Regions from separate parts of the Vibrio atlanticus genome, predicted to be linked through region 3. Evidence: predicted binding sites of a transcription regulator. Region 3 holds the regulator's gene; each other region holds the start of a gene.
What was found. The regulator PurR, encoded in region 3, represses purine synthesis genes. The targets are predictions, from matches to a motif close to TNANGNAAACGTTTNCNTNA.
Positions count from the first base shown of each region.

Region 1: a site for PurR is predicted at 5,005-5,024, ahead of metK (methionine adenosyltransferase). Genes of this name have one in related genera too.
Region 2: a site for PurR is predicted at 7,645-7,664, ahead of purT (formate-dependent phosphoribosylglycinamide formyltransferase). Genes of this name have one in related genera too.

Region 1 is NZ_AP025460.1:2,956,777-2,967,926, forward strand. Features, by position in the region: gene OCV30_RS13165 (phosphoglycerate kinase) at 1-1,102, opposite strand, end outside; gene epd (erythrose-4-phosphate dehydrogenase) at 1,269-2,318, opposite strand; gene OCV30_RS13175 (hypothetical protein) at 2,519-2,755, shown strand; gene tkt (transketolase) at 2,830-4,824, opposite strand; gene metK (methionine adenosyltransferase) at 5,202-6,353, shown strand; gene OCV30_RS13190 (ABC transporter ATP-binding protein) at 6,633-7,391, shown strand; gene OCV30_RS13195 (ABC transporter substrate-binding protein) at 7,388-8,332, shown strand; gene OCV30_RS13200 (FecCD family ABC transporter permease) at 8,319-9,344, shown strand; gene OCV30_RS13205 (phosphoglycerate mutase family protein) at 9,334-9,798, shown strand; cobalamin riboswitch at 9,808-9,938, shown strand; gene OCV30_RS13210 (cobalt-precorrin-5B (C(1))-methyltransferase) at 10,032-11,150, shown strand, end outside.
Region 2 is NZ_AP025460.1:1,932,225-1,943,374, forward strand. Features, by position in the region: gene OCV30_RS08610 (DUF2058 domain-containing protein) at 1-272, opposite strand, end outside; gene OCV30_RS08615 (AraC family transcriptional regulator) at 447-1,490, opposite strand; gene OCV30_RS08620 (DUF2804 domain-containing protein) at 1,660-2,673, shown strand; gene OCV30_RS08625 (sterol desaturase family protein) at 2,761-3,609, shown strand; gene sbcB (exodeoxyribonuclease I) at 3,816-5,240, shown strand; gene OCV30_RS08635 (CidA/LrgA family protein) at 5,266-5,637, shown strand; gene OCV30_RS08640 (LrgB family protein) at 5,640-6,317, shown strand; gene cdd (cytidine deaminase) at 6,675-7,562, shown strand; gene purT (formate-dependent phosphoribosylglycinamide formyltransferase) at 7,730-8,905, shown strand; gene OCV30_RS08655 (thiopurine S-methyltransferase) at 9,034-9,687, opposite strand; gene OCV30_RS08660 (RelA/SpoT domain-containing protein) at 10,012-10,788, shown strand; gene ihfA (integration host factor subunit alpha) at 11,075-11,150, opposite strand, start outside.
Region 3 is NZ_AP025460.1:1,254,970-1,266,119, forward strand. Features, by position in the region: gene OCV30_RS05745 (alpha/beta fold hydrolase) at 1-335, shown strand, start outside; gene OCV30_RS05750 (putative signal transducing protein) at 464-781, opposite strand; gene OCV30_RS05755 (TVP38/TMEM64 family protein) at 900-1,580, opposite strand; gene OCV30_RS05760 (TfoX/Sxy family DNA transformation protein) at 1,735-2,325, opposite strand; cyclic di-GMP riboswitch class I at 2,453-2,538, opposite strand; gene purR (HTH-type transcriptional repressor PurR) at 2,709-3,713, opposite strand; gene torD (molecular chaperone TorD) at 4,032-4,679, opposite strand; gene torR (two-component system response regulator TorR) at 4,967-5,680, shown strand; gene elyC (envelope biogenesis factor ElyC) at 5,772-6,578, opposite strand; gene cmoM (tRNA uridine 5-oxyacetic acid(34) methyltransferase CmoM) at 6,694-7,479, shown strand; gene mukF (chromosome partition protein MukF) at 7,604-8,941, shown strand; gene mukE (chromosome partition protein MukE) at 8,922-9,728, shown strand; gene mukB (chromosome partition protein MukB) at 9,725-11,150, shown strand, end outside.

The DNA.
Region 1 (11,150 bases), 1.7 Mb from region 3:
CAAGGAAAGCACCGCCACCAGTAGAGATGTAAGAAACATCTGCTTTGATACCGAACTTGTCGATAGCTGCTAGCGTGTCACCACCGCCCGCTACTGAGAAACCTTCAGAGTCAGCGATTGCTTTAGAAATACCAGCTGTACCCGCTTCGAAGTTCTTGAATTCGAATACACCTACAGGGCCGTTCCAAAGAATAGTTTTCGCGTTGCCGATGATTTCAGCTAGAGCTGCAGTTGAATCAGGGCCAAGGTCGAAGATCATATCGTCGTCTTGAACTTCAGAAACGTGCTTGATTTCAGCTTCTGCGTTTTCGTCGAATGCTTTAGCACATGCAACGTCAGTCGCTACTGGGATAGCACACTCTTTCATTAGCTTCTGAGCTGTTTCAACTAGGTCAGCTTCGTATAGAGACTTACCTACGTTGTGGCCTTCAGCAGCGATGAACGTGTTCGCGATACCACCGCCAACAACAAGTTGGTCAGCGATTTTAGAAAGAGACTCTAGAACGGTTAGTTTAGTAGAAACTTTAGAACCACCAACGATAGCCACTAGCGGGCGAGCTGGGTTGTCCATTGCTTTACCAAGCGCTTCAAGCTCAGCAGCTAGAAGAGGACCAGCACATGCTACAGGAGCGTAAGTACCCACACCGTGTGTAGACGCTTGAGCACGGTGAGCTGTACCGAATGCATCCATTACGAAGATGTCACATAGTGCAGCGTATTGCTTAGAAAGAGCTTCTTCGTTCTTCTTCTCGCCTTTGTTAAAGCGAACGTTTTCAAGAACAGTTAGTTCACCAGCGTTTAGCTCAAGACCATTTACGTAATCTTTCGCTAGTTTAACGTCACAGTCTAGTGCGTCGTTTAGGTAGTTAACTACAGGAGCTAGAGAGAACTCTTCGTTGTACTCGCCTTCAGTAGGACGACCAAGGTGAGAAGTAACCATAACTTTTGCGCCAGCTTCTAGGCAAAGTTTGATAGTTGGTAGAGATGCAAGGATACGTGCATCTGAAGTTACTTTACCGTCTTTTACTGGTACGTTTAGGTCAGCACGGATGAATACGCGTTTACCTGCAAGTTCCAGGTCAGTCATCTTGATCACAGACATGATTTGTCCTCTCAAATTTAAATAAAAATAAAGTTTTGGAAACTCAGCAACCCTGCTAAGCCTATAAATTATTCAACTGGTAATACTTTAACTGCTAATAATATGTGGACACTTAGCATTTATTTCAAGCTAAAAAATAAATAATCCACACATTTGCTTCTAGGTCTTACTTCTTGCCTTCTGAAGCTTGCATTGCAAGAACCGTATCCAGCATTCGGTTCGCAAAGCCCCATTCATTGTCACACCACACCAGCATTTTCACTAAGGTGCCATTGCTCACTCGAGTTTGTGAACCATCAACGATTGCGCTATGGGGATCGTGATTAAAGTCGATGGAAACGAGCGGCGCTTCAGTATAGTCAACTATATTGTGTAATGTACACTGGGAAGCATTAACAATGGTTTGATTTACGTCATTAACTTTCACATTTGTATTAATTGTGACACTTAAATCCATCGCAGTGACGTTTACCGTCGGCACACGCACAGATATCGCTTCGAACTTGTTAGAAAATTTCGGGAAGATTCTTTCAATGCCTTTATGTAATTTGGTGTTGACAGGAATGATAGATTGGCTTGCCGCTCGAGTACGACGCAAGTCGCTATGGTATGCATCAATAACTTGCTGATCATTCATTGAAGAGTGAATGGTCGTAATGGTGCCGGACTCAATACCAAAGGCATCATCAAGAACTTTAATGATAGGGACAATACAGTTAGTGGTGCATGAACCATTGGAAACGATTCGGTGGTCAGCTTCGATAGTATCGTGATTCACACCATAGATAATGGTGTTATCAAGGTCGTTAGCACCAGGGTGTGAAAACAGTACCTTTTTAGCTCCAGCAGCGATGTGCGCTAGGCCATCATCTCGGCAACCGTAAACACCGGTACAATCGAGAACAATATCGACTTCAAGATCACGCCAAGGCAACAGTTCAATATCAGCCAGATGCAAGATACGAATGGTATCAAACTCGCCTTTATCTTCAGCACCAATGCCATGATGAACATAAATGTGCTCTTGATCATTAGAGATTTTCTTGCCGAAGCGGCCGTGACTGGTGTCGTACTGCAATAGGTGAGCCATAGCGTCAGGTTGAGCAAGCTCATTGACCGCTACTACTTTGATTTGTTGGCTTTTGCCACTTTCATAGACAGCGCGCAATACATTGCGCCCTATTCGTCCAAATCCATTTATCGCGACTTTTAGCATAGTTCCGTACATCTAACCAAAATTTCGTGCAACAGATGATAACTGAATCCTATTCAAAGCGCATTAATTGAGTGGTATAACTCGACAAAAACAATCCATTAACATGGCATATCAGCCATTTCAATGTAATCATAAAAAATGAGTTTTACCTAATCCTACTGCTATTTCTAACCTAGTTTTCTCAACCAAAGGAAAAGGTTATGTCTGGATTTCCAGCGACTCATTTTTGTAAAACGTGCAATAAAGAAACGCCACATAGTGAAGTTCTTGTTCGCCAAACAAGCAGCTATGATACCGACAAAACTTTGTTAGGAAGAATAAAGCTGTTTGCTAATTCAATTATCAATGGTGGTCATTACTACAACATGGATCGTTACGTTGAATGTAAGGTCTGTGGGACTAGAGAACTTGATAATTGGGGAAATGAATTCGAGTAACTCATGTTTCTGAAAGCCAAATAAAAAACCGAGCCAGTGGCTCGGTTTTTTTCTATTCGCGTTACAACGAATGATTAAGCAAGAAGCTCTTTTGCAGTGTTTACTACGTTTTCAGTAGTGAAACCGAACATCTTGAATAGCTCGCCTGCTGGTGCAGATTCGCCGAACGTTGTCATGCCGATGATCTTGCCACCGAAACCAACGTATTTGTACCAGAAGTCAGCGATACCAGCTTCTACTGCGATACGCGCTGTAACGTCAGATGGCAGTACAGACTCACGGTACTCAGCGTCTTGCTTATCGAACGCGTCAGTTGCAGGCATAGATACTACGCGTACTTTCTTGCCTTCAGCTGTTAGTTCAGCAGCAGCGCTAACCGCTAGCTCAACTTCAGAACCTGTAGCGATGATGATTAGCTCTGGCTTACCAGCACAATCTTTCAGGATGTAACCACCCTTGGCGATGTTAGCTACTTGCTCAGCGTCACGGTCTTGCTGTGCAAGGTTCTGACGAGAGAAGATAAGTGCAGAAGGACCATCTTTGCGTTCGATTGCCAGTTTCCAAGCAACAGCAGACTCAACTTGGTCACATGGGCGCCATGTGCTCATGTTTGGAGTCAGACGTAGAGAAGCGATCTGCTCAACCGGTTGGTGAGTAGGACCATCTTCGCCAAGACCGATAGAGTCATGCGTGTAAACTTGAATGTTCTGAACTTTCATCAGAGCAGCCATACGCATCGCGTTACGAGCGTATTCCATGAACATTAGGAATGTTGCGCCGTATGGTACGAAACCACCGTGCAGAGCGATACCGTTCATGATCGCCGTCATACCGAATTCACGTACACCGTAGTGGATGTAGTTACCTGAGAAGTCGTTCGCTTCAAGCGACTTAGAACCAGACCACATAGTCAGGTTAGAAGGCGCAAGGTCAGCAGAGCCGCCCATGAATTCAGGTAGCATAGCACCAAACGCTTCTAGTGCGTTTTGAGATGCTTTACGTGATGCGATGTTTGCTGGGTTAGCTTGAAGATCAGCAATGATTGCGTTTGCTTTCTCTTCCCACTCAGCTGGAAGATCGCCGTTAGTACGACGTTTGAATTCAGCTGCTAGCTCAGGGTGAGCCGCTGCGTATGCGTCAAACTTAGCATTCCACGCTGCTTCTTTCGCTGCGCCTGCTTCTTTCGCATTCCACTCAGCTGCGATATCAGCTGGAATTTCGAAAGGACCGTGTTCCCAACCAAGTGCCGCTTTAGTTGCTGTGATTTCATCAGCACCTAGTGGAGCACCGTGACAGTCGTGCGTACCCGCTTTATTTGGTGAACCAAAACCGATAATAGTCTTAGTACAGATAAGTGTTGGACGAGGATCCGCTTTAGCCGCTTCGATAGCCGCATTGATTGCGTCAGCATCGTGACCATCAACGGCTGGGATTACGTGCCAGCCGTATGCTTCAAAACGCTTAGGTGTATCGTCAGAGAACCAACCTTCAACTTCGCCATCGATAGAGATGCCGTTGTCATCCCAGAAAGCAACCAGCTTACCAAGACCTAGCGTACCCGCTAGAGAACATGCTTCGTGAGAAATACCTTCCATCAAACAACCATCACCCATGAACGCATAAGTGAAGTGATCGACGATGTCGTGGCCTTCTTTGTTGAACTGTGCAGCCAATGCTTTTTCAGCCATCGCCATACCAACAGCGTTGGTGATGCCTTGACCCAGAGGACCAGTCGTTGTCTCGATACCAGGAGCGTAACCGTACTCTGGGTGACCTGGAGTCTTAGAGTGCAGTTGACGGAAGTTTTTTAGGTCTTCAATTGAAAGCTCGTAACCTGCTAAGTGAAGCAGAGAGTAAATCAGCATAGAACCATGACCGTTAGACAGGATAAAACGGTCACGGTCAGCCCACTCTGGGTTTGCTGGGTTATGGTTCAAGTGGCCACGCCAAAGAACTTCAGCGATGTCAGCCATACCCATAGGTGCGCCTGGGTGGCCTGAGTTTGCTTGTTGAACACCGTCCATGCTAAGTGCGCGGATTGCATTGGCTAGATCTTTACGAGAAGGCATGTCTGCTCCTGGATACATAAGCGATTTAAAAAAGAGATAGATGCTAAAGTTTTCATTTTTATTAGCGCGGGTATTCTCTCAAACGACTATAGCGACTGCAAACGTTTTACTGGTACTTTAACGGTCATTTTCCGCAATTTTCGATCATTTACACCACTTAACAATGGCTTCCCCCTATCAACACGCAAACGTTTAGTTATGACATATCCTAAAAAAGAGCTTGTAATTCGACCGTTGGAATTTAAAATAGCCGTCTAGATGTAGAAACACCTACAAAATATACTGTATTGAATGGCGGCGCTTCCTCGATTGCGACGGCATAAATTATTTGCATTTAACTATTTGCAACTAAAAACTAAACTAAAAGTGGAGCTCTCATGGCTAAGCACCTATTCACTTCTGAATCTGTTTCAGAAGGCCATCCAGATAAAATTGCAGACCAAATCTCAGATGCTGTTCTTGATGCCATCATTGAACAAGATCCAAAAGCACGTGTTGCTTGTGAGACTTACGTAAAAACCGGCATGGTTATGGTTGGCGGTGAAGTAACCACGTCTGCATGGGTTGATATCGAAGAAATCACTCGTGAAACAGTTCGTGAAATTGGTTACGTTCATTCTGATATGGGCTTTGACGCTGACTCTTGTGCAGTACTAAACACAATTGGTAAGCAGTCTCCAGACATCAACCAAGGTGTTGATAAAGCCGATCCTAAAGATCAAGGCGCAGGCGACCAAGGTATCATGTTTGGTTACGCGACTAACGAAACACCAATCCTAATGCCAGCTCCAATTACTTACTCTCACCTTCTTGTTAAGAAGCAAGCTGAAGTACGTAAGAGCGGCAAGCTTGACTTCCTTCGCCCAGATGCGAAATCTCAAGTAACGTTCCAATACGACCAAGGTAAGATCGTTGGTATCGATGCTGTTGTTCTTTCGACTCAACACTGTGATTCAGTAACAACGCCTGACCTACGCGAAGCGGTAATGGAAGAGATCATCAAGCCAGTACTTCCTGCTGAGTGGATCAATAAAGACACTAACTTCTTCATCAACCCAACCGGCCGTTTTGTAATCGGTGGTCCAATGGGTGACTGTGGTCTAACAGGTCGTAAGATCATCGTTGATACGTACGGCGGCGCAGCTCGTCACGGTGGCGGTGCATTCTCTGGTAAAGATCCATCAAAAGTTGACCGTTCTGCAGCTTACGCAGCGCGTTACGTTGCGAAAAACATCGTGGCTGCTGGCATGGCTGACCGTTGTGAGATTCAACTGTCTTACGCTATCGGTGTTGCAGATCCAACATCTATCATGGTTGAAACGTTTGGTACTGAGAAAGTAGCGCACGAAATCATCATTGAAGCGGTTCGTCAAAACTTCGACCTACGTCCATACGGTCTTCAAGAGATGCTGAACCTTCTTCAACCTATCTACAAGCAGACTGCTGCATACGGCCACTTCGGTCGCGAAGAGTTCCCTTGGGAAGCAACTGACAAAGCAGCTATCCTTGCGGACTTCGCAGGCCTGTAAGCATTACGTAACACGCTTAGCTGAAACGTAATTTTAAAAGCCTCTGTTCTCAGAGGCTTTTTTCTTTCTATTCTTCTATTCTTCTATTCTTCTATTCTTCTATTCTTCTATTCTTCTATTCTTTCACTAATCAATCCTAACCCTTTCACGTAGCACAAGCGTTAACTTATAGATTATTTTGATAATAGTGGGGATTTTACGTGCTGAGATCAATGTTACGCAAACGTTTAAATTTTAATGTAATAGCACTTGTTAAAAACAAACCATTCTCAGTAACTCATGCTTCTTTGCCACAAACTTTCAGTTCAACAACAAAACACTCAACGACTGCACCCACTCGATCTGAAAATTAATCAAGGTGAGCGCTGGGTAGTCATTGGACGCAATGGTTCCGGAAAAACCACGTTATTAAAAGCACTGGTTAATTTGCTTCCCTTCAAAGGCGAAGTCGTCATAAACCAATTGCCGCTACGTAAGTTAACTTGCCAGCAAAGAGCAAAACAAATCAGTTACCTTCCACAACACAGTCAAGTGGATGGTCGTTTAACACTAAGAGAGTACATTCAACTAACCGCTTCCAATCAAGCCACTTCTAGCTTTTCACTTGACCAAATGAGTAAAGCACTAAAGATCGATACTTTCCTCGAACGAAGAATGGGACAGCTCTCAGGTGGCCAGAGGCAGCGAGCACATATTGCACGATCTTTATGTCAGAACGCCGAGTTTCTGGTGTTGGATGAGCCTCTAAACCATCTAGATCCATGTGCTCAAGGGGAAGTTTTATCACTATTGAAAGAGCAAGAAAAAACACTGATTTGCTCACTGCATGATATTTCCCTTGCGGCCAAGTTCGCGACGCACATTGCGATTTTGGAACACGGCCAGGTAGTCGCGAAAGGAAAGGTAGAAGAACTACTAACTCACAATCAACTTAAGCCGATCTTTGAAGTCGATTTAATCAGCACGACCAATAAGCGCACACAGAAAACAAGCAAATTTTTCGACATTGAACTCGACCAAGGACAGGAGCTTTCATGAAAAAACTATCAGCATTAACTTTATTACTTACCGTGTCCGCACAAGCCCAAATTACGGTAGAAAACTGCGACTCTACACTTACCTTAGATAAAGCGCCGAAAACCTTAATCACTCACGATATCAATATGTCTGAGATGGCATTTTCTCTCGGGCTTGAAGAGAATATGATCGGAGTGACCGGTATTAGCGGGTACTACAAAACGACCCCTGAATTTAATCGCCTCCAGGGCAGCATTCCAGAGCTCGCACCGAAATATCCTTCTCTGGAAGTGTTAGTTAATGCCAACCCTGATGTTTTCTTTGCAGGATGGAATTACGGTATGCGATTAGGCGGCTCAGTCACGCCTGATTCTCTGAAAGAGTTTGGCATCAATACTCTGATTCTTAATGAGAGTTGCAGCCATATCCGTAAAGATAAGCAGCCAGCTAACATGGAACAGATGTTCGATGACGTGACACGCCTTGCGACTTTATTCGGTCAGCAAGACAGAGCTCAAACTCTTATCTCCACTTGGAGAGAGCAATTAATATTGATTCAACAACAAACCCAGAATCAAACCCCGCTTAAAGTCTTTCTGTATGATTCAGGGGAAGAGAAACCATTCACAGCAGGAAAGTACGCGACAGTGAGCGCCATGATAGAAGCAGCGGGTGGCGCCAATGTAATGAAAGATCTGGATATCAGCTGGGGAACCACATCATGGGAGTCAGTTGCGATGCATAACCCTGATGTCATTATTCTTCTCGATTATCAAAATGGGACAGGCGCTAAAGGCATGCAAGCCTTTTTGGAACAGCACCCAGCGATGAAGCTGACCACAGCGGTAAAGACCACTCAATATCTTCCTCTGCGTTATGAGGAAATTACTCCCGGGCCAGCAAACATAGCTGCAATTGAAAAATTGGCACAGCGCATCCAAGAAATCCATGACAAATCTTAGTACTAACCTAAACCGAACCGCACTGAACACCTGCGTATTCAGTTCTGTTTTTGCCCTCTTAGCGATGTTTTCTCTGAGTTTAGGCAGCGTTCAGCTATCTTTTGCACAAGTCGCTACGATTTTTTCAGCGGCGATGAGTCAACAGATCGACTCACCGATAGATCAAGTGGTACTGCACCTGCGCTTACCTAGAACAATCATCGCTATTATTTGCGGTGCTGGGTTAGGTATTGTTGGGGCGTTATTACAAACCGTGACAAAAAACGATCTTGCCGACCCTTTCATTTTTGGACTGTCATCCGGTGCCGCAACTGGAGCAGTCTTTGTGATTACAGTCATCGGCAGCGCTATCGGCATTTGGACACTTCCACTCGCCGCTTTTATCGGTGGAATAATCTCGGCTTCGGCAGTGCTATTTCTAGTCAGAAAAGTAGATGGACAAGCGTCTTCTCAAATTGTTTTAGCCGGGTTGGCTATTTCATTTTTATTTACAGCCTTGACTAACTTCTTGGTCTTCCATGGTGATCAACGAGCTGCCCACTCAATTCTATTTTGGTCGCTAGGAGGCCTAGGAAACGCACGCTGGGACAATGTGCTAATTGTGCTTGCTGGACTTATCGCCTTGATAGTCCTAGGTATATTAAAACATCGCCAGTTAGATTGTTTACTTGCAGGAGACGACGTAGCACAAACCATGGGCGTAGACACAAAACGCCTGCAAAGCGGTGTCTTTATTGTCTGCGCTTTTGCAACTGCATGTTTTGTTTCTATCATCGGAGTTGTCGGATTTATTGGCTTGATGGTTCCTCATATCGCGAAGAAAATCATCGGCCCATTACACAAAAAGTTACTCATCACTTCAGGGCTGACTGGGGCTTTGCTTATGCTATTAAGTGATATTTTGGCGAGAACCTTAGTTGCTCCTCAAGAACTGCCTCTTGGTGTTGTCACCACCGCGTTTGGCGCACTATTCATTGTTTTCATTTTGATGGAGAAAAGTAATGAAAGCTGAACGCTTCACCATCATTGCGATTCGTCATGGCGAAACCGAATGGAATCGAATAGGCAAAGCACAGAATCAACTGGATAGCCCTCTGACAATGAAAGGCAAACGACAGATGCATAACGTCGGTCGTTATCTTGCAACTCAAAAATCATTGACCCTCAATACTATTTACACCAGTCAATTAGGCCGTGCTATTTCCAGTGCTAAAACCATCGCACGCTACCTGAAAGTGCCCGTCATTTCTCAAATGGAGCTCAGTGAGTTCGATTCAGAACAGCAACGAAGAACAATGGCGATTCAGTGGATCCAACGAGTTTCTCGTCACCACAACAATGAGAACCCTATTTTGCTGCTCGGACATGGTGACTGGATAAAAACATTAGCCAGTTTAGGGACACCAAAGCAAATAATAGAAACACCAAACAACGGAGAAATCCTCAGGATAGATATCGAAGTATAACGTCACATCAGGGAATCAGGTGTAACTCCTGAACTGTACCCGCAGCTGTAAGCGATGAGCCCTTTACAAGCCACTGAGTCACACGACTTGGGAAGGAGTAAAGCGCAATGAGAACCTCAACATCGTAAGTCAGAATACCTGGACACACATGAATATCGAGCGGGAAAACTCAACACCATCCATACCTTGTCTAACAAGGGAACGCTCTGTATTCGTCAATACCTAAAACGTAGATGAAGAATACTGTGGTCACAAAAGTTAAACGATCCAAAAATAAGTCCGATCTCCGCTGTGGGTTTACCACCGGAGCGTGCGCAGCTGCAGCAAGCAGAGCGGCAGTTCAAACACTATTAACCGGACAAAAGCCTGACTATATCTCCATCACTCTACCTAATGGTGAGCCCGCTACGTTTAAGGTCGCGTTTATCCAAACATCCAACGATGCGGTGACCGCCAGCATTGTTAAAGATGCAGGGGACGATCCTGATTGTACCCACGAAGCCCATATTCAGAGTATTGCCCGCTGGCATTCAGAGCCCGGTTTTCACATCGATGGGGGTGTTGGCGTAGCTCGTGTGACTCTACCCGGATTAGAACTTCCCGTCGGTCAGGCGGCGATTAATCCCGTTCCTCGAAAAAACATTCTCGATATGGTGACTTTGGAATGGAACCAAGCGACCAGTCAACAGAAAAAACACGTCGGTATATCACTGGAAATTTGCGTCCCTGATGGAGAAGAGAGAGCCAAGGAAACTATAGGGCCAAGACTCGGTTTAATCGGTGGTATTTCCATTCTCGGGACACGCGGAACGGTAAAACCCTACTCCACTTCAGCGTTTTCAGCATCTGTGCGTCAATCGGTACAAATAGCGAAACAAAATGGCCAAAACCACTTGGTTCTCACGACAGGATCTCGAACCGAAAAGTCAGCGATGGCCATGCTACCAAGTTATGACTCGATGTGTTTTATCCAAGCGGGTGATTTTGTTGGGGTCGGACTGCGCGCAGCAAAACGTTATCAAGTGAGCAAAATCACCGTCGTCGCCATGATAGGCAAACTCGGCAAGATGGTCGCTGGGCACATGATGACTCACGTATCCGGTAAAGCTATCGACTTTTCATTACTGGCCGACCTCGCCATTCAATCGGGTGCATCGAGTGAATTTGCCGAAGCTGTTAGCCAAGCCAACACAGGCCGCCACGTACTCGACACATGGAAAGAAACCCAATCGGGCCAAGAGATTCCCAATTACGACTTTCTTACCTTGCTCTGCAAACAAGCTGCAGAGCACGCTGCTGTGTATGTCAAACATCACGTCAGCATTGAATTCAAATTGATCGATTTTAACGGC
Region 2 (11,150 bases), 680 kb from region 3:
TATTTGATCTCACCATTCTTCTGTTCGATCTTGTTCATCTCAATCAGTTGCTTCACTTGAGCTTTAATTTCTTTGCTCAACTGTTGTTCTTTCAACTGTTGGTTTAACTCTTTGTCTTTCGCTTGCTGCGCCAGTTTAGTTTCTTCTGCTGCCGCTTTTGCTTCACGAGACTGAACGCGAGACTTTTTAGAGCCCTTCTTCGCCTTCTTTAATTTTTTCTCATTTACCAAGCCAGCTTTAAGCATTTGCTCTTGGAGTGTTAACTTTGCCATGACTTTCCCAGTTCAGGATTAAAAACGGCACTATCATACCTGTTTTTAGGGTTTCTGTTTACTGAACAATCGCAAAATTTGCGCTGATAGATCTAAGCTGTGTCCATATTCCCTTCTTGTTGCTCACAACCTCCACTTTTCCACGAAATACCGTTTATACGCACATCGAGCCAATTACCCAGAAGCACTCAATCTGCCACGAAACTGCGCGGGCGTTTTATTGAGCCACCCTTTAAACGCCCTTCTGAAATTTGCAGGGTCGCTATAACCGAGCCTTTCACCGATGTCATCAATGCTCATGGTTGTGCCGAGTAATAGCTCTTTGGCCAGTTCCACTCGAACTTCGGTAAGCAATATTTGATAACTGGAATCATAGGTCAATAGCTCTCTCCTGAGTGTACGAGAGCTACAACCAAACTCATCCGCCAGTTGTTCTATAGTCGGGAAACTGCCTGCGGTTTGATAAAAGATCGTTTTGATCTGGTTAGTCAGCAGATGCTCAGAGTCCAACGTTTCCACTATCGACTGGCAAGACGCAAGATAGCGCTTCAGTGTCGCGGCATCATGAGTCAATAAGGTTTGCGACAAAACCGAGGCATCAAAACGCAATTCACAATGCCTCTGCTCAAAAACTACAGGGCACTGGAAACGATCGTAATAAAGTTTGGCGTAATTAGTGCGAGCATAAGGCAAAGCCAAAGTGTGAATATCCAACTCATGACCAGTCAGTTCTTTGAACAAAGAGACAATTGAACTCAAGAAATACTCACTGCAGAAAGGGAGCAGATCGCCCACTTCCAAGGTGTTCTCTATCTGAATCACTGCTTGCTCGGAATCTAGAAACAATTTAACCGAGAAGATCGGCCCATTCAGGCGCAAATATTTGAAGCCCGACTTGATGGCCTCCCCGACATTTTGACTGGTCGATAGCGCATAACCCAACACACCAAAGTGGCTCAAGCTAGCGTGTTTTCCCAACCAAAGCCCTAGACCATCGTGAGGAAAACTCTGATTCGCCGCGCTAAATAACGAAAGTTTGTCAGCGTAAGTCAGCTTTCCATTCGGGTCTCGCCAATCCATGTTCGGCAAACCCACATCATTGAGTAGCCTTTCAATATCGAGACCTCGTTGCTCTAACGTATTCAACAGCAGCGCGATATCTAATGTACCCAATTGATGCCGATGTCCGGTCGGCTTATACTCCGCGATAATATCCAATCGAATCTCCTTATATCTAACCCATTCCCATAAACATGACGACTCAGCTTCAACAACACTGCTAGCAAAATCGTGATTGCTCACGCGCTCTTGTCCGAATATGACCTCCCAATTCTACGCTACTCATCGCACAATGGCTTTAGTTGTTAAATTTATGTGAACCATCGCAATGATAAAAACGAACCCAGCCCCATACAGTTTGATTGATTCTAATGGTCAGCCGATCATTGGACATTTCGATGGCATCCCAAAACACCTGAACATCGAGAACTTTGACTACCGAAACTCGATGGATTCAAAAGCAGCCCCTTGGCAGAAGCACTTCCACTACAAGCAATTTCAGTTTGTCAGCATCGTCACCGACACACACATTATCGGCGTCGCGATCGCGGATATTCGCTACTTAGGCTCGGCATTTTGTTATGTGTACGATATAGAGAGCAACAAACTTGAAGAGTGTTCATGGTTACGACCACTGGGGTTTGATAAACAAGTAACGCCTTCACCATTTGACGGCACGACAAACATTGCAGGCCAAAGTATCACCTTTAATATTGAAGGCGGGCAATGGCAAGTTAGATTGAATACCAAACTCATCAAGGCCGATATCGCTTTAGAGCCTAAAGCAGACAGCTTGCCCTTGGCGATGTGCAGCCCAACGGGTTATTCAGGTTGGACTTACACCCAAAAGCACAATGCTTTGCGCATCAGCGGTGGCATCCAAATCAAGGGAGAATCACTCGTTCTCGAACAAGCTCGTGCTGGTTATGACTTTTCAGCGGGTTACATGAGACGTGAAACCAGTTGGCGCTGGGCAAGTATCAACACGCAATCCAATGGCACAGATATTGGCTTAAACCTCGCGGCGGGCGTGAATGAAACCGGAGGCTGCGAAAACGTGTTATGGGTCAATGGAACCAGACACTTACTTAACCCGGTACAGTTTACGTTCAGTCGCCAAGACACGAATTTACCTTGGCAGATAACATCACAAGATGGACGTATAAACCTGACCTTTACGCCCTTAAATAACCGCAGCGAAAAGCTCAATTTATGGCTGTTAAAGAGTAACTTTCGTCAGTTCATTGGTCACTTTTCTGGCTCGATTGAAGACAACAATGGAGTGACACATCAACTTGATGGTGTTCTTGGCCTAACTGAAGATCACTTTGCTCGCTGGTAGCGAAATGCTGCAGACCGAATCTCCAACGCTTAAGTCTAAGTAAACTTGATACCAAGAACGCGTATGGCGTCTCAACAAGGATAAAACATGAATATTGACGCATTAATCAATCACCCAGAATGGCTACTGTTGGTATTAGCGCCCTTGTTCGTGGTGTGCATGTTGGCTGAATATTTTATTGGTCAGAAGCAAGGTCGACTGCCGGAAAACTCCAGCTATAAACTTTCAGAAGTGATGTGTAACTTCACGCTGGCGGGAATGCATCAACTCTCCGATTTACTCACCGGGTTATTGGTCGTTCAGTTGTATCTCTGGATGTTTGGTTGGCGTTTAATGGACGTTGAAATGGGTGTTCTGAGTTTTGTCGTGTTGATGGTGTTGCAAGACTTTTTCTATTACTGGTTCCATAGAGCAAGCCATCGTATTCGCTGGATGTGGGCCGCGCACGTCGCGCACCACAGTTCAGAACAGATGAACTTCAGTACGGCTTTCCGTCAGAGTTTGATGTACCCATTCGCAGGCATGTGGCTATTTTGGGTACCGCTCGTCATCATAGGTTTCGACCCCAAATGGGTCATCTTTGTAGTGCTTCTGAACCTAGGTTTGCAGTTCTTCGTCCATACACAATGGATACGAAGCTTGGGGCCACTTGAATACATCTTTAACACCCCTTCGCATCATCGAGTACATCACGGCAAAAACCCGCAATACATAGATAAGAACTACGTCGGTGTTTTGATCATTTGGGATAAATTGTTTGGTACGTTCGAACCGGAAGTTGAAACCGTACGTTACGGCGTCACTAAACCAGTAAACAGTTTTAACCCTATAATCGTCACCTTTCAAGAATGGAAGGCTATATTCAAAGATTTGAGAAACCGAGAGCTAACCATTAAACAGAAAGTCCAGTTGATACTCTCACCCCCATCGGATTAAACGGACGATAGACAGATTGTATTAACTAAGATACCGCCTCAACTGGATTCAAAGACATCCCTACCGACTCGATTGAATAGTAAAGCACCGTTTTCCGACAATTTATTTGTGATCTGGGTTGCACGCGTACCGCATACTATCAGATACTGAACAAAACTAACCTTCAGCCACAGTAAACGTTCTGCGCTTGCTGTTCAGGAATTTCAATGAGTTCAGATAATCAGCCGACCTACTTCTTTTTCGATTACGAAACGTGGGGCGTTAGCCCAGCAAAAGACCGTCCGAGTCAGTTTGCGGGTGTTCGTACCGACCAAGATTTCAATGTTATTGGAGAGCCTCTGGTTATCTATTGCCAACCTCCTGCTGATTACCTTCCTGCGCCTGAAGCTGCACTGATCACCCGTATCACACCACAAAAAGCAGCTTCACAAGGTCTTCCTGAGCCGGAGTTTATCGCTAAGATCCATGCTGAGTTAGCCAAACCAAACACCACAAGCCTTGGCTACAACAGTATCCGATTCGATGATGAAGTAACGCGTTACACCTGTTACCGAAATTTCATTGACCCATATGCGTGGAGCTGGCAGAACGGCAACTCACGTTGGGATCTATTAGATGTAATGCGCGCTGTTCACGCACTGCGCCCTGAAGGCATTGTTTGGCCAGAGAACGAAGAAGGTTATCCAAGTTTCAAACTGGAACACCTATCTGTGGCAAACGGCATTGAACACGAGAACGCGCACGATGCGATGGCAGATGTTATTGCGACCATCGAACTGGCTAAGAAGTTAAAGGCCGCACAACCTAAGATGTTTGATTACCTCTACAACATGCGTCATAAGCGTAAGCTGAATGACCTGGTTGATATTGTAAACATGACACCATTGATGCACGTTTCGGGCATGTTTGGCCGTGACTGCAACTACACAAGTTGGATTGTGCCTATGGCTTGGCACCCAACCAATCAAAATGCCGTTATCGTGGTTGATTTAGCCAAAGATCCAAGCCCACTGTTAGAACTGGACGCTGATGAACTCAGAGACAGACTCTACACCAAACGCAGTGAACTGGGTGAAGACGAGCTACCCGTACCAATCAAATTGGTTCAACTGAACAAGTGCCCTATTCTTGCTCCAGCTAAAACGCTGACGGCTGAAAATGCCGAAACCATCGGTATTGATCGCCAACAATGCTTGAAGAACTTGGCACTGCTGCGCGAACACCCAGAGATCCGCGAAAAACTGATCGGCCTGTACTCACAAGAGCGAGAGTACGAAAAGAGTGATGATGTTGATACACACCTTTATGACGGTTTCTTCTCACCTGCTGATAAAACAGCGATGAACATCATTCGCGAAACTGACCCAAATAACTTGGCAGCTTTAGATATCACCTTCGGTGATGAACGTATTAAACCGTTACTGTTCCGTTACCGTGCTCGTCATTTTCCATGGACGCTCGACGAAGCTGAGCAATTGAAATGGGCGAACCATTGTCGTGAGTTTTATGAAAGCCGTTTAGAAGAGTACATGCTCAACCTTGAAAACCTCGCGCATGAACATGAAAGCGACGAGAAGAAAATGGCTATCTTGAAGGCGGTTTATCAATACGTAGAAAAGTTAGCTAGCTAATTCCATTATCAAGAGACGTAACACTTTGAAAGAAAGATTGATCCAACTGGTTTACTGCTTAATCTCCTTCACCTTAATCATAGGTGCACTTACAGCAGGTAACGCGTTACAGCACTTTTTGGATACCTCAATCCCAGGCAGTATTTTTGGCATGTTGATTCTGTTTGCCGCCATGGTGATTGGTATTATTCCTTCGCACTGGGTACAACCCGGTGCAAGCTTGATTATCCGGCTAATGATCTTACTGTTTGTTCCGATCAGTGTTGGGTTGATGGATCACTTCGACATGCTCATCGCGAACGCATTGCCAATTATGGCGAGCGCCGTTGGTGGCACGTTGCTGGTGTTGGTGTCCTTATCATGGTTTTTAGACCGCTTGCTTTCGAGAGGTAACTGATCATGTGGATTCTACTCACCATCGTGGTATTCCTGTTTGCTCGCTGGGTAAGTCAAAAAGTAAACTCGCCGCTTTGTAATCCCCTGCTTATCAGCATTGGTATCATCATTCCGATACTCACGTTCTTTAGAGTACCGTTTGAGACTTACTATGCCGACAACACCTGGATTACCTACATGCTTCAGCCTGCGGTTGTTGCCCTTGCTTACCCGCTTTATGAACAGCTCCCTCAAATCAGAGCCAACTGGCGCATTATTACCTTTGCTTGCACGCTAGGCAGTGTGATGTCGATGACAACGACAGCATTAATCGCAGTGGCTTTTAAAGCGGACTTGAGTTTGATTGCGAGTTTATTAGGTAAATCAGTCACCACACCAATTGCGATGGAAGTATCGAGCCATTTAGGTGGTGAAGCAGCGATTGCGGCAATACTGGTATTGATTGTTGGTCTATTTGGGGCAATTTTTGCTTACCCAATCTACAATCTCATTGGTATTAAGAGCCCTATCGCGCGTGGTTTAACCATGGGTACCGTGTCTCACGCTTTAGGTACTGCGACATGTGCTGAAAAGAATCAGGAAGATGCTGCATTCAGTTCGTTGGCATTGGTTCTTTGTGGGGTTATCACCTCAATCATTGCGCCGAGTATATTTTCGCTCGTGGTTTGGTTCTATTCTTAACCACTTTGATTACAGTTTATACGCGCTCTAATAGATGAGTTGGTAAATAGCTAAACTCACTGGTTCGCGACTTTTAAGCGTTACAGATATCAATAAGCCCAAGCATAACCTGATTATTTCAGTGGTAGCTTGGGCTTTTTTCTCTCATTTATTCATCAATACGTGACAAACCAAACTCAATTTCAAGCAATAAGTGGGATATCAATGGTAGTTTTTACTCTTGCAATCGATTTCATCTGTGACCTCACTCTAATTATGCAAACCAATGTAACAACAACAGCGCAGTGGTGATCAAGGCCACAGAAAATTCCTGAGCATTGCATAGAATTAAAGCCTAAGGTCAATTAAGGATTCAACATGAACAGTCGTATTACCCTGGCGCTGGAAAGTGCTCCATCATCAATGAAAGCGCTTTTGAGTGACATCGTATTAGCAGACAACTTTGACGCGACATTGTCTCCAGAACAATTTGCTAGCCTACTGCAAGCAAGTGGTCTAGCGGATGACGAACTACGTATTGCGCTACTTCCTTTTGCCGCAGCGTATTCTTACGCTCCGTTATCTGACTTTTATGTTGGTGCAATCGTGCGTGGTTTGTCTGGTACTCTGTATTTTGGTGCAAACCTTGAAATCGCTGGTGCTCAACTTGGTCAAACCGTTCACGCTGAGCAATCTGCAATCAGCCACGCTTGGATGAAAGGCGAACTAGGTATCTCAGATATCACCATCAACTTCAGTCCTTGTGGTCACTGTCGTCAATTCATGAACGAACTGACAACAGCAAAAGAACTTAAAGTTCAGCTGCCACAACGTGATGAAATGTCTCTGCAAGAGTACCTGCCAGACTCGTTCGGCCCTGCTGATTTAGGTGTGACAACAGGCCTAATGACAAAGCTTGATCATAAGTACACGACCGAAGAAACAACGCCTATTGTTGTAGAAGCGCTAGCAGCACTAAACCGCAGCCATGCTCCTTACACCAAAAACTTAAGTGGTGTTTCGCTACAACTGACGTCAGGTGAAATTTTTACGGGTGCTTACGCTGAAAACGCAGCGTTTAACCCGAGCCTACCTCCTCTGCAAGTCGCGTTAATTCAACTTAAACTGGCTGGCTTAGATTTCGAACAAATTGAAAGTGCTGCTTTGGTAGAAATCGCGGAAGGTAGCATCAGTCACCTAGCGGATACGCAATCTACATTAGAAGCGATTAACCCCGACATTCCAGTGACTTACTTAGCAATCTAAGTACATCTGATTAACAAAAATTTAAATAAGCAGCCCTATTTAACAGGGCTGCTTTTTTTATGCCTGTAATTAACGCAACAACTTGCGCAAACGTTTGCTTTTGTCATTGAAATAAGTATGATCACCCCGTTTTCAATCAATCGTTCAAAAGATCGGAAGGAATTTCTATGTTTGGTACTGCTACTCGTGAAAATGCTACTCGTGTACTTCTATTAGGTTCAGGTGAACTCGGCAAAGAAGTTGCTATCGAGTGCCAACGTTTAGGTTTGGAAGTTATTGCTTGTGATCGTTATGCAGACGCACCAGCAATGCAAGTTGCGCATCGTAACCATGTATTAGACATGTTAGACGGCGATGCACTTCAAGCGATCATTGAACTAGAAAAGCCAGATTATGTGGTTCCTGAAATTGAAGCTATTGCCACCAGCAAGTTGGTAGAGCTAGAAGCACAAGGCTTAAATGTCGTTCCAACTGCGAATGCGACCAAGCTAACGATGAACCGCGAAGGTATCCGTCGTCTAGCGGCAGAAGAACTAAAACTGAGCACTTCTCCTTACCGCTTTGCAGACACCTTTGAAGATTTCTCAGCCGCTGTTGAATTCGTGGGCATGCCTTGCGTTGTTAAGCCAGTAATGAGCTCTTCAGGTAAAGGCCAAAGCGTTATCAAAACAGAAGAAGATATTCAGAAGTCTTGGGACTACGCACAAGAAGGCGGTCGTACTGGCGCGGGTCGCGTAATCGTTGAAGGCTTCATCGACTTTGATTACGAAATTACGCTACTTACCGTTCGCGCAGTCGACGGCGTTCATTTCTGTGCACCAATCGGCCACCGCCAAGAAGATGGTGATTACCGTGAGTCATGGCAACCACAAGTCATGTCAGACAACGCACTTAAAGCCGCGCAATACACCGCTAAACAAGTGGTTAATGCACTAGGTGGTCACGGTATCTTCGGCGTAGAGCTGTTTGTTAAAGGCGATCACGTTATCTTCAACGAAGTATCCCCTCGCCCACACGATACTGGCTTAGTGACATTGATGTCTCAAGACTCATCTGAATTCGCACTGCACGTACGTGCCTTTACGGGTATGCCGATCAAATCAATCACGCAATACGGTCCGTGTGCATCAGCGGTTATCCTTGGCCAAGGCACTTCAACCAACATTCGTTTTGAAGGTCTTACAGAGGCGCTAGACGCACCACAAACGCAGGTTCGCTTGTTTGGTAAGCCTGATATCGATGGCCGCCGTCGTCTAGGTGTGGCGCTTACTCGTCGTAACAGTACTGAGGCAGCGATTGAAGATGCAATTGAGAGCGCGTCAAAAGTAAAAGTGATTTACTAACCTGCTATTCAATTCTGAACAATCACGATTTCAAATCTGAACAATAAAAAAGACGGGCTATCGAGCCCGTCTTTTTGTTGATGTTATCATTTTATTGAAGCGGTCTTTTCGCTTGAAAGCTCACTGACTTAAGCGTCTGACTCAATCAAATACACTTCTTCGCTGAATCGAGACAAGCCTTTCTTAGCAATCTTCGGATGTTCATCGTCCGCTATATCTTGATTCAACAATGTGATTTTGTATCCAGCGAACAACTGATCGATCTCTAGTTTAGGTACGCTAAACGGAGGCCCCGCCATCTCGCTTTGATCATAATCCAGCGTCACCAGAAGGATCTTACCGCCCGGTTTCAACAGTTGTTTCAAACGCTCTACATACTGCACTCGCATCTCTTCAGGCAATGCGACTAAAGACGCGCGATCATAAATGGTATCGACAGGCTGGATTGGCGCCGTGAAGTAATCGCCCGTGTAGATGTTCAGTTCATCGAATTGATACAGCTCGTGCTGACCACTGATTTGAGTCACAGTCGGGGTGTAAAGGTGCTCTGCAAAAAATGCGCGAACCGCAATCTGGCTTAACTCGACACCTTGAACATCTTCATGCTTTGAAGCTAGCCAAATCAGATCTTCACTTTTACCACAAAGTGGAACAAACACACTCTTCTCGTAGCTAGGCTCAGTCTTTTCCCAAAATTTAATCAGAAGTGGGTTAACATCTTCGAGGTGGAAACCAATTTGGTTGGCTGCCCATTTATTGTGCCAAAATTCAGGATTATTCATCTTTCGTTCATGTTAAACAGTCATAATGCAAGGGTACAGTATAGAGAGGTAAGAGCAACCTTAGCTTGGTTTAAAGTACCAAATTGCTTTCGATAAAATCAGAAACTGGCTAAGTTCAAAGTTCTGATAATTGCGGAACTAACGCTTGGATTATTTGTCTATATCTTCACATTTTAAAGCAATATTAAACGTTAGAGTTGGTTTCTGTCTTAGCTAGCCCAATTTAATATGTAGTAAGTTTAGTTAAGCTGTTTTTACTCTTGTGCGTTACTGGTTACCCCTTTTGACTACCCGTTTTTTGTAACCTTGTATTTTGGAGTTTGAATGAGTGTATTTCTCCGTACGACGGCCCTAATGCTTTTGGTATTGAGCCGAGCGCCTGCATTCGCAGCAGCACCTGTTTCAACAAGTTCAACAGATCAAACGCGCACTCCTGCGCAAAACCAAATATCTTCAAACGTATTCCGTCATAGTTTGAGCGGCCTTTACGGCATCAAAGCCTTCGACTCACGCCCGACTCAGCCTTACACCGACTTCGATATTCTGTACAGCAAAGCGCATCAAGGCCAAGCTGAACTTGAAACTATCTGTAAAAGTACTGCCCTACTCACCAATTCTGAAGCGCTATTTGCTGGCGTTAAATCTCAAGCTCGTGCAGAAGAAAAAATCGCCCTTGAGCTTGATGGTGATGTGACAAAAATTACCGACTTAGCCCGTGCAACTATCATCGCGAATGATGTCGAGAGCTTGGTTGAAGTGTACGAAGCGCTAAGCCGTGAAGCAGACGTTGTTAAGCTGAAAAACAAGTTTAAATCACCAGCTGACTCTGGCTACCGTGACCTTAACTTGTTGGTTCGTTTGCCAAAGACCAACATCATTGCAGAAGTTCAACTTCACTTAAAAGCGATTGCTGATGTGAAAAGTGGCCCTGAGCACGAACTCTACGAAATCATCCAAGGCATTGAGCGTCACGCAATTGCAGAACATCGCCCAATCAACGATATCGAAGCGGCACAAATCAATAGCCTAAGACGCCAATCTTTAGAGCTTTACCAACAAGCATGGCAACCTTACATTACCACGCACATTAAAGCGGCATAAACGCTTACCATAAACAAGAACAACAAAGGGCTGCATAATCGCAGCCCTTTCTTTTTATTAGTGCTCTCGCGTTGCTTTCATTAGTTCATTAGTTCATTAGTTCATTAGTTCATTAGTATCAGAAAGCAAAATATAGGGGATGTCACTATTAGTGGTTAACGAGAAGGGTAGCTAAGAAAAGAGAGTCAGGTGATACCACTAAGAGAAACTAGTGACAAGACAGTCAGCAAATGATGCATAAGACGTAGATACAAAAAGACCACGCTAGGCGTGGTCTATTGCTTGGCTACTTCTCGATTTTAATATTTTCGACTCGGGCCTTTAGTTTTTGTCCCGGTCTAAAAGTAACAACACGTCGAGCA
Region 3 (11,150 bases):
TTGTGATGCCGCAAAAAAGTCAGAAAGAATCACGTCACCTGTTTATCCGCGAAGCGAAAAAGCTGTGCCAAAAAGAGTTCAAGCGCTGGTTTATCCTCACGGCTGATGTGAACCCACTGATGAAATACTTTAAAGACAGGGAGTTGCCGATTCCGACTTTGTATTTGATGGGCGAGCGCGATTACATGTTCATCAAACCCGTTAAAGAAATGGTCGAAGCGCACGAGTCGAGCGAGTTGGTAGAAATTGCCAACTGTGGGCATGTATGTAATGTAGAAAATCCTGAAGAATTCAATCAACAATCAATCGCTTTTATCCAAAAGCAAATTCAGTGATTCTCTGGGTTGGTTATCAGACTAGATGATCCAATAGAATTAAAATAAAACGGGAAGCTAATTTAGCTTCTCGTTTTTATTTGGAGGAGGTATTTGATCGAATCGTGTCTGTAATAACTGAAACTCTGCTATTCAGGCGAAGCAGCGCCGCACTGCCAACAAGACCCGAATTGTGCTTCATTGATTTCATGACACTCACCACAACGCCACTCTTCATAGATGATCGAATCTTGCTGTTTTTGGTAGTCATTGACGATCGTGCGGGCTTTACTAGCGAGTTCTGGCTCATATAACCATACGTAAGGGTCTGTATCTTCGGTAAATGGGATTTCACCTTTTAAACCAAACAAACCCTCACCACGGACTTCACACGCAATATTCTCACTTTCTAACAATCCACAGATGATATGAGCTTCTGTCGGATTCGATGCACTGAAGATTTTCATTGAAATAGAACCTTATTTGGCTGCATGCGTTATTTAGTTATTTAGTTATTTAGTTATTTAGTTATTTAGTTATTTAGTTATTTAGTTATTTAGTTATTTAGTTATTTAGCTATATACGTTACTCAGCGACAGGTGCTGAGCGAAATTTGTTCATCAACCATTTAGCAATAATTGGGAACACACCCAGTAAGGCAAATGACAACAGTACTGAGGGAGACACGATACCCGAAAGTGAATCAATTTCTGCGAGTTGAGTTCCGGCATTCAAGAAAACGGCGGTACCCGGCAACATACCGATTTGGCTAGTAATATAGTAACGACTCACCGACATCGGTGTTAGACCCATCAATAGATTGATAAGGAAAAACGGGAAAACAGGAATTAGACGTAGCGAGAATAAGTAAAATGCACCGTCTTTTTCAACGCCCTTATTGATGGTAGCTAACTTGTCGCCAAACTTGGTTTGGATCCAGTCACGTAACAAGTAACGGCTACTTAAGAAGGCGAGGGTTGCGCCAATAGCGCTCGCGAAAGACACCAGCAGTAAACTGTTCCAAAACCCAAACAGCGCTGCGCCTAACAGCGTAACAACGGCGGCGCCAGGAATTGAGAAAGCCGTAATCATGACATACGCGACAAAGTAGATAGCGGCAGCGGCAATGAAATTGCTCTCGATGTAGTCATTCAAAACAGCTTGCTGGGCTTTTGCATTTTCAAGCGTTAAGTACTGGCCGAAATTGACGCCTAACAAGATGATGGTTATGACCAACACAATACCCAATATCATTTTTTTACTCATTGATACTTCCTCTAAATTTTCAATGCATACCATTAGTTTTTCAATGTATACGATTAGTATAGATAGACAGGCAAAGCATAGAATAACTTTCACCAGATATAAAAAAAGCCGCAAAAATGCGGCTTAGTTATCTAGATAGTTTGCACTGACAATGTTAATTGACGTGATTGATAAGCTCTTCACGACGTTGCTGCGGTATAACAGACCAATGTGTACCATTGATCGCGCCTTCTAGCGCCCATAACAGTTCAATACTGACAGAAGACGCGTGCGATTCTTTGATGGCGTTAAATGCGTTTACAGAGCCAGATTCATATAAACGTTCTACAGAATCGATCCCTGCCTTTTTCAACATCCGCTCGGTGGCGAGTCGAAGGTTAGGCAGATCTTTGAGTCGAGTTGGTTTAGCAGAAGATTGTTCAGCTTTCTCTTCTTTAGCAAAACCTAAAGACGTAGTCGCAAGCTGCAAGATTTTCTCTTGGTCTTGCCATAAGCCTTCAGGTAAAGCGAAATATTTAGTAACGACAGGAAAACCACGTTTTTTGTAGACGTACGGTTGAAATCCTTGTTGTTCGAATTGTTGCGTTGTGCATTTGTCAGCTCGTATATGCAACTGGTCATTCACAACCAGGGCAAACATAGTGTCATCAGCAAAAAGCCCGAATCCACCAAACATTGAGCGTGACTTAATTTTTCCTAGGGGCTCAAATAATTTCATTGAGTCCTTTAGTATCGGTTTATCCATGTTATTTATCTCGGTGTATTTGAACTACGCCACCAAATAAGCAGGTCCGAGAGATTAGCAAAATGTTGCAATTAAATTGTCAATAGGCTGTAAATTACTAAAGTATTAGTAGTTACTGCATTTTGCCATCGGTAACCCCGCTACCATACCAACGAGTGGTTTAGGCCGGAAGCTTTGCGTCCCACTTTTTCAAGTGGTTTGCCCTGTGCGTGACTGGGTTATTAGAATAAAGTTTTTGTTGAATTAGGCTCACACTTCTTATTTCAAAATGTGATGTTGCTTCAATTAATGATCTTTGAATTATGCATGCAAGTGCACTTTGTTTGTTGAAAAAAAAAACGCACCTAAAGGTGCGCTTGATTAAACTAAACTCATTACATCAATTAATTTAACGTTTTAACTGTACTTCGCTCAACAATTTCAGGGTGCATTTCGAAGACGCGTTTCTCGTGGTCTTTGTCTTTTATACGCTCTAGTAGTATTTCGAATGCATTTTTACCAACACGGCGCTTAGGTTGGTGAACCGTCGTTAACGGTGGAGAGAAGTATTCAGCCAATTCTATGTTGTCGTAACCGATCACTGAGATATCTTCAGGAATACGAATGCCTTTTTCTTGTAATCGACTCATCAGTCCTAATGCCATCGTGTCGTTAAAACAGAATACTGCGGTAGGACGATCTTTCATCTCAATGATTTGGTCAGCAGCAATCACAGCTGTGTCACATTCAAAGTTGCCTTCGATGATCATATTTTCATCGGCAGTAATCTTCGCTTCATTGAGTGCGCGCTTGTAACCTGAGATGCGTTCAACACACGCTGCTTTGTCTAAGTGGCCACTTAAACATGCAATCTTGGAGTGACCGCGCTCAATGAGGTATTTGGTTGCTAGGTAGCCACCTTCTTCAGAGTTATCGATGATCTTATCAGCCTGAGAGCTTTCAGGGCCCCAGTCCATGATAACTTTAGGGATGTCTGCGTGACGGTCTAACATCTCTCTTAGTTCTTCAGTCAGGTCAGAACACATAACTAAGATGCCATCTACACGTTTCTCTGCAAGCATTCGAATGTAGTCACGTTGCTTTTCGTAGATACCGCCCGTATTGCACAAGATCAAAGTGTAACCTTGACGGTAGCAGTAGCTCTCAACACCATCGATAACTTCAGAGAAGAATAGGTTAGTTGATTGAGTCACTAGCATACCGATGGTGCGTGTTGTATTGCACTTCAAACTACGAGCAACGGCACTTGGCGCATAGTTCAGTTCGTCTACGGCTTTGTTTACTTTTTCTTGAGTCGCTTCAGCAACAAAGCGAGTTTTGTTGATTACGTGAGAAACGGTTGTTGTTGATACGCCGGCTAAGCGTGCGACATCTTTTATAGTGGCCATGTTTTTATCCTATTAGAAGCTACTTTCCCAAAGTACGGAATGAAGTAGCCGTTAAGCTACCTAACTAAGAGCTTAAATTTGTAGGGCTCTTTGGGTACTAAAGTGCTAAAAAACAAAAAACCGCTATTGAGCGGCTTGTCTTAACACCGAAATGCTCTGAACTTCAATAAGTGTAGCATTTCGTGAATGTTTCATATTTTATCGTTTGCGGTCACAATTTTAGACTGACTAGAAATTACTCGCAATAAAATTCACCCAGAAATCCGGGTGAATGGTCACAATTCTATTGAATTTATTTATCGAGTCGTCAAAAAAAGCTTATTCGCCCGCTAGGTATTGAGTGTCTAATTTACAGAATGCCAATAGCAGAGATGAGACTGAAGCGTAGAAACCGAATGTGTCAATGTCATGACATTTAACGTTGAACTTTGGTACCCAAGTAAGCAGTTGCTGTTCGATAAATTGCTGTTGAACAGCGAAGGATTTCTCTAGTTCTTCTTCAAGTTCAGTTTCGTTCGAACGAATGATTAGATTACCTAGGAAATCGAGTTCGATAGCAATGTGGTCAGCTGGCTCTTTTAGGTCTTGGTTAACCACTAAGTTGTGTTTAGCCATGATCTCTTCCATATCTTTTGCTGGCTTATCGTTCAAAAGGCCAGTCTGGCCGATATACATAGAAGCGTAAGGAAGTGCGCCATGTTTATCAGTCTTTAAGAATAAGTCACAGAAGTCAGCAGACAATTCTAATTGAGCATCTTCACGTGTTTGTAGACGGTTTAGCGCATCCACTAAGCTATCAATCGCCGGCTTTAGTGTTTCATTTTCACCTAAACCAGTTAGGAAAGAACGAATTTCAACAGAGTGGTAGTGATCGAGTTCTTCTTGAGTGAGCTCTTTAGCGAACAAGCTTGATAGCCACCAGTATATTTCTGCTCGTTGTTCGTTGAATGCTTTCGTATCTTTCATTTCTTAGATCCTGATTTAGTCTTGTGGTGTGTGTATACCTAGCATCGTCGAGTGATTTGGGTATAGGCACACCAAGGCTGAATAACAAGGTTATTTGCGAAACGCAAAGTTACTCGTTAGTAGTAATGCCTATATTGAATTGCGATGGGAGACAAATAGCAAGGTTTAAGATTGTCTTGTATCAAAAAAAAATCATGTTTCTGGCTTTTATCTTCTGTAGTACTAGAATTGTTACGAGTTATGAATAGAATGGTCACTGAAACTATTAAATAAGAAAAGTGGTGTAGATGAGCTATCACGTATTAGTCGTAGAAGATGATGTGGTAACCCGCAGTAAACTGGTTGGATATTTCCAGAACGAAGGTTACACAGTGAGCGAAGCTGAAAGCGGGGCTCAAATGAGAAAAATGTTAGAAGAAAATAACGTTGACCTCATTATGTTAGACATCAACTTGCCAGGCGAAGATGGATTGATGCTAACTCGCGAATTACGCAGTCAATCAGACATTGGAATAATTTTAGTTACTGGACGCACGGATAGCATTGACAAGATCGTTGGCCTTGAAATGGGCGCAGACGATTACGTTACTAAACCCTTCGAACTTCGCGAGTTGTTGGTTCGAGTTAAAAACCTCTTGTGGCGTATTTCGGCTGCTCGTAAAACTGCAGCGGTTGCGGTAGAACAAACAGAAGACGAATCTGTGGTTCGTTTTGGTGAATGGACGTTTGATATACCTCGCCGTGCGTTAAGCAAGAACAGCGAGCCGGTGAAATTGACCAAAGCTGAATATGAACTATTGGTTGCACTCTCTTCTTACCCTAACCAAGTATTAAGCCGTGAACGTATTTTGAATATGATCAGCCATCGAGTAGACGCGCCGAATGACCGCACTATCGACGTGTTAATCCGTCGTATGCGTGCAAAAATGGAGTTTGACCCTAAGAACCCACAAATTTTTGTGACGGTTCACGGTGAAGGTTACATGTTTGCTGGTGACTAATTTTCCGTGGAAAGCTGGTTTCAGTAACGATACTTGAACGTAAAAAAACCGAGACATCAATGATGCCTCGGTTTTTTTGTTACTGAACTTTTTAATTGTTTATTATCGGAGTACTGCTCTCGACAGGGTCATTACTTGTGTCTAGCCAATCTCGCAAGCTTTGCCAAACCAATCCCATCGTCTCATGCCAATAGCGCTCAGTCTGCTCGAGATAGATAGCCTTAGGCATATACTTATTCCATGGTTCAACAATGCCTTCTTGTGCAAGGTAGTTGGTTGGTGCTGGTAATGGTTTCATGCCCGCGGCATTGAATTCATTAAGGGCGCGAGTCATATGGCTAGCTGATGTCACGAGCACCATTTTCTTATTCTTAACAAATGCAGCGGCTTGGCGAGCTTCTTCCCACGTATCTTTCGCAGTTTCAAGCAGAATGATATCGGGTTTTGCCACGCCGAGTGCTAGCGCTACTTTAGCCATCATTTTTGCGTTGCTCACCTCAGTGCCTGCGCCATAACCAGACAAAATGAGTTTAGCTCCAGGGTAAAGACGTAAGATACGAATCCCTTCACTTAAGCGCATCAGACCGGTGCGGCTAAGTTCTGATGTTGGTGGGATTTGGTCATCAACAACGTGACCACTTCCAAGAACCATAATGTAATCGACGGTATCATCGATAGGTAAAAAAGCGGTGTGTTGCCTTTCCATTGGCATTAAAAGTTGACTAGAAACAGGCTGGAAAGCGATTAGGAAAATACCACAGAGGGCTGAAAGGGTAATTAGGCAACCTGTCTTCCTTTTTGCAGTAAACATCACTAGGGCTAAACCCAGAAAAGCGAGAATTAACATTGCTGGCAGTGGCATCAGTAACGAAGACACTACTTTTTTCAGCTCAAACATATCCGAATAGTCCGAAAAAACATCACTTAGTAGTAAAAAGAGACATCGCCTCTTTATTCCTGAAATTCCTGTGACAGAATAGCAGGCACGATAGGACATAATAACTCAAGTAGCCGTGACTGAAGACCGTAATTTCGACGATATTGCCCACAAATTTGCAAAAAACATATACGGCTCTGACAAAGGAGAGATCCGTCAGTGCATCGTATGGGAAGATTTAGAACAAGCTTTGAGCAAGTTTGAGCAATCCGCTTCGCCGTTGCATGTGCTTGATGCCGGTGGTGGACTTGCACAGATGTCACAAAAAATTGCGACACTAGGCCACAACGTTTCTTTGTGCGACCTCTCTTCTGAAATGTTGAAGCTCGCAGAAGAAAGTATCAGCGAAGCGGGTTTGCTCGATCAATATCGATTTATTCATTCACCGGTACAAAAAGTGGCAGAGCATCTCGAAGAGAAAGTCGATTTTGTGATGTTTCATGCCGTAATGGAATGGTTAGCAGACCCTAAACAGGCACTTGATTTATTGTTGGAACAAGTAAAACCCGGTGGTATTGCCTCGATAATGTTTTACAACCACCATGGTTTAGTCCTGAAAAATGTGATTTGTGGCAACATTCCTCATGTATTGAATGGGATGCCACATCGAAAAAGGTTTAAGCTGCAACCACAAAAAGGCTTGAAGCCTGAAGAGGTTTATCAATGGATAGAAGACGCTGGTCTAGATATCTGTGGTAAATCAGGTATTCGCTCTTTCAGTGACTACATAGGTAATATGGAGTACATGGGCGATTACCAATTTGAAGATGTGTTGGAACTAGAGAAACAGCTATGTCGCCAAGAGCCATATCTGTCGCTAGGCCGTTATATTCACGTTTGGGCTCAAAAACCTGCGCAATAACAGCGGTGAATGTGGTAAAAGAAGCCACAACATGCGCTATGCCATCGTAAGAAGCCGCGTCATAAAGAAATAGGCGTCATATCTAATACGTTCGATATGACGAACAACAGTAACAGGAACCACAATGAGTGAAATGACTCAAACTGCCGAAGAGCAGCCAATTGATGAGTTGGTGGGCTGGGTCAAGCAGCATGATTTTTCATTAAACTTGCCACCAGAGCGCTTAGCATTTTTGATTGCTATCGCCGTACTAAGCAATGAAAGGTTCGATGAAGAGTTGGGCGAGGGTGAACTGCACGATGCATTCACTATTGTCACTCGACTGTTTGAAGATACTGGCGAAGCGTCTGCGTTTCGTGCCAACAACGCTATCAATGAGTTGGTTAAACAGAAGTTGATCAGCCGCTTTACCAGCGAAATCACAGATGGTGCAAGCATTTATCGCTTATCGCCATTGGCGATTGGTATCTCAGATTATTACTTACGTCACCGCCAGTTTTCTAAATTAAAACTGTCTATCCAGCTTTCTATGGTTGCCGATGAAATGGCAAAAGCCATTGAAGCCGCCCAGAAAGGTGGAACTCCAGGGCATTGGAGAAAGAATGTTTACGGCGTGCTCAAGTATTCTGTTGGCGAAATTTTTGATCAGATCGATCTCAACCAGCGGGTTATGGATGAACAGCAACAAACCGTCAAGCAGCAAATTGCGGATCTGTTAAATAAAGATTGGCGAGAAGCAATCAACAACTGTGAGTCTTTGCTATCAGAAACCTCAGCCACGCTAAAAGAGTTGCAAGACACCTTGCAAGCGGCGGGTGATGAACTGCAAACCCAGATTCTTGATATTCAAGAAATTGTTTATGGTGACGATGAGCTCGAGTTCGTTGGCGAAACCCTATTTGGTTTGCAAATGAAGCTAGACCGAATCACTAGTTGGGGCCAACAAGCGATTGATTTGTGGATCGGCTACGATCGCCACGTGCATAAATTTATCCGTACCGCGATCGATATGGATAAAAACCGTGCCTTTAGCCAACGCTTGCGTCAGTCAGTCACTGACTACTTTGATGCGCCTTGGTTATTGACCTACGCAGACGCAGAAAAACTCACGGATCTTCGCGATGAAGCACTTGTGCTCCGTGATGACGAAGTGATGGGGCAAGCCCCAATCGACGTAGAATACGAAGAATTTGAGCAAGTGAACGATCTACTTTCAGAACGAATCGCAGATATGTTGAAAGCTCACAAACAGCAAGGTGCGCCAATTGATCTTGGCCTTGTGCTGCGTGATTACCTCGCAGCGCACCCTCGCACACACCATTTTGATTTAGCCAGAATTGTTGTCGACCAAGCCGTTCGCTTAGGTTACTCAGAGTCTGACTATCAGGCTATTCAGCCAGATTGGCAGGCAATCAACGATTTCGGTGCAAAGGTACAAGCAAATGTCATTAACAAGTACTGATGATTACATGCCAGAGAAACTGGTAAAAGCGATAGCGAACCCATTGTTTCCTGCGCTAGATAGCATGTTGCGTTCAGGCAAGCATGTTTCAACAGAAGACCTCGATAACCATGCGTTGCTTTCTGATTTTGAAGTTGAGCTTCAGCATTTTTATCAACGCTACAATACGGAACTGGTAAAAGCGCCTGAAGGTTTCTTCTATCTGCGCCCGCGTTCTACGTCTTTAATTGGTCGTAGTGTGTTGTCTGAGCTCGACATGCTGGTTGGCAAAGTATTGTGTTTCTTATACCTAAGCCCAGAGCGTTTGGCTCATGAAGGCATCTTCACCAATCAAGAGTTATTTGATGAACTGATGTCGTTAGCGGATGAGAAAAAACTCATGAAGCTAGCAACCAACCGTGCGTCTGGTTCTGACTTAGACAAAGAAAAGCTGTTTGAAAAAGTACGTACTTCTTTACGCCGTTTACGTCGTATCGGCATGCTGATCGTAATTGGTGAAACAGGTAAATTCCGTATCAGCGAAGCGGTGTTCCGTTTTGGTGCGGACGTTCGTGTTGGCGATGATATGAAAGAAGCACAATTACGTCTTATTCGTGATGGCGAAGCTGTTGTTCATACTCAAGAGCCTAACCAAGGTAGCTTGTTGAATGAAGAACAAGCAGAAGCCGTATCAGAAATAGATTTAGACGTAGACGAAAACGGTCAACAAGATATTTTTAACGATCAAGCCGGCTTTGACCTTGAGTCAAACGATGGCGAACAAACAAAAGTAGAAGGTGAAGCATGATTGAAAGAGGTAAGTATCAATCATTAACCATGATCAACTGGAACGGCTTCTTTGCGCGTACTTTTGATATCGATGGATTGGTTACAACGCTTTCTGGCGGTAACGGTGCGGGTAAGTCGACCACAATGGCGGCATTCATCACTGCACTTATTCCTGACCAAAGCCTTCTGCATTTCCGTAACACAACGGAAGCGGGTAGCTCACAGTCATCACGCGATAAAGGCCTTTACGGTAAGCTTCAGCCGGGTGCATGTTATGCCGCGCTAGATGTTGTGAACTCTCGTAATCAACGCCTATTGTTTGCAGTAAAACTGCAGCAAGTTGCGGGTCGTGATAAGAAGGTCGACATCAAACCGTTTGTAATCCAAGGCCTTCCAAGCCATGTGAAGCCAACGGATGTATTGATTCAGAACGTTTCAAACAGCCACGCTCGTGTGTGTCAACTGAACGACGTGAAAGCAGCGGTAGCGCAATATGAAGGGGCGTACTTTAAAGCTTTCTCTTCGATTGTTGATTACCACTCACAGATGTTTGAGTACGGTGTTGTTCCTAAGAAACTGCGTAACAGCAGTGACCGTTCTAAGTTCTACCGTTTGATTGAAGCATCACTTTACGGCGGTATCTCAAGTGCGATTACACGTTCTCTGCGTGATTACCTTCTACCGCAAAATGGCGGTGTGAAGAAAGCATTCCAAGATATGGAATCAGCACTGCGCGAAAACCGCATGACGCTAGAAGCGATCAAAACGACTCAGTCGGATCGTGACCTGTTCAAGCACTTGATCACTGAATCTACGAACTACGTGGCAGCAGATTACATGCGCCATGCCAACGATCGTCGTAACAAGCTTGATCAAACCATGAAGTTCCGTGGTGAACTGTTTGGTTCTCGCGAAACCTTGCTTGATCAAAACAACTTGTTGAACCGCGTTCAAGAAGAGCTTGAGTTGTTGGTCGATCAAGAATCGGCACTAGAGCAAGACTATCAAGCGGCGTCGGATCATCTTCAATTGGTTCAAACTGCACTTCGTCAGCAAGAGAAAATTGCTCGCTATAGCGAAGATCTAGAAGAGCTTAATGAGCGTCTAGAAGAGCAGATGATGGTGGTTGAAGAAGCTCAAGAACGAGTACTTCTTGCTGAAGAACAGGCAACCATTACTGAAGAAGAAGTGGATAGCCTGAAAACTCAGCTTGCTGACTACCAACAAGCGTTGGATGTTCAGCAGACTCGTGCACTTCAATACCAACAAGCAGTTCAAGCGTTAGAAAAAACCAAGCAGTTGCTGGGTGACGACTCTATTACCGCAGAAAGCGCATTAACTTTGGTTTCTGAGCTAAAAGCACAAGAAGAATCAAGCACTCAAACGCTACTGTCGACTAAACATAAGCTAGACATGTCTTCTGCTGCCTCTGCACAATTCG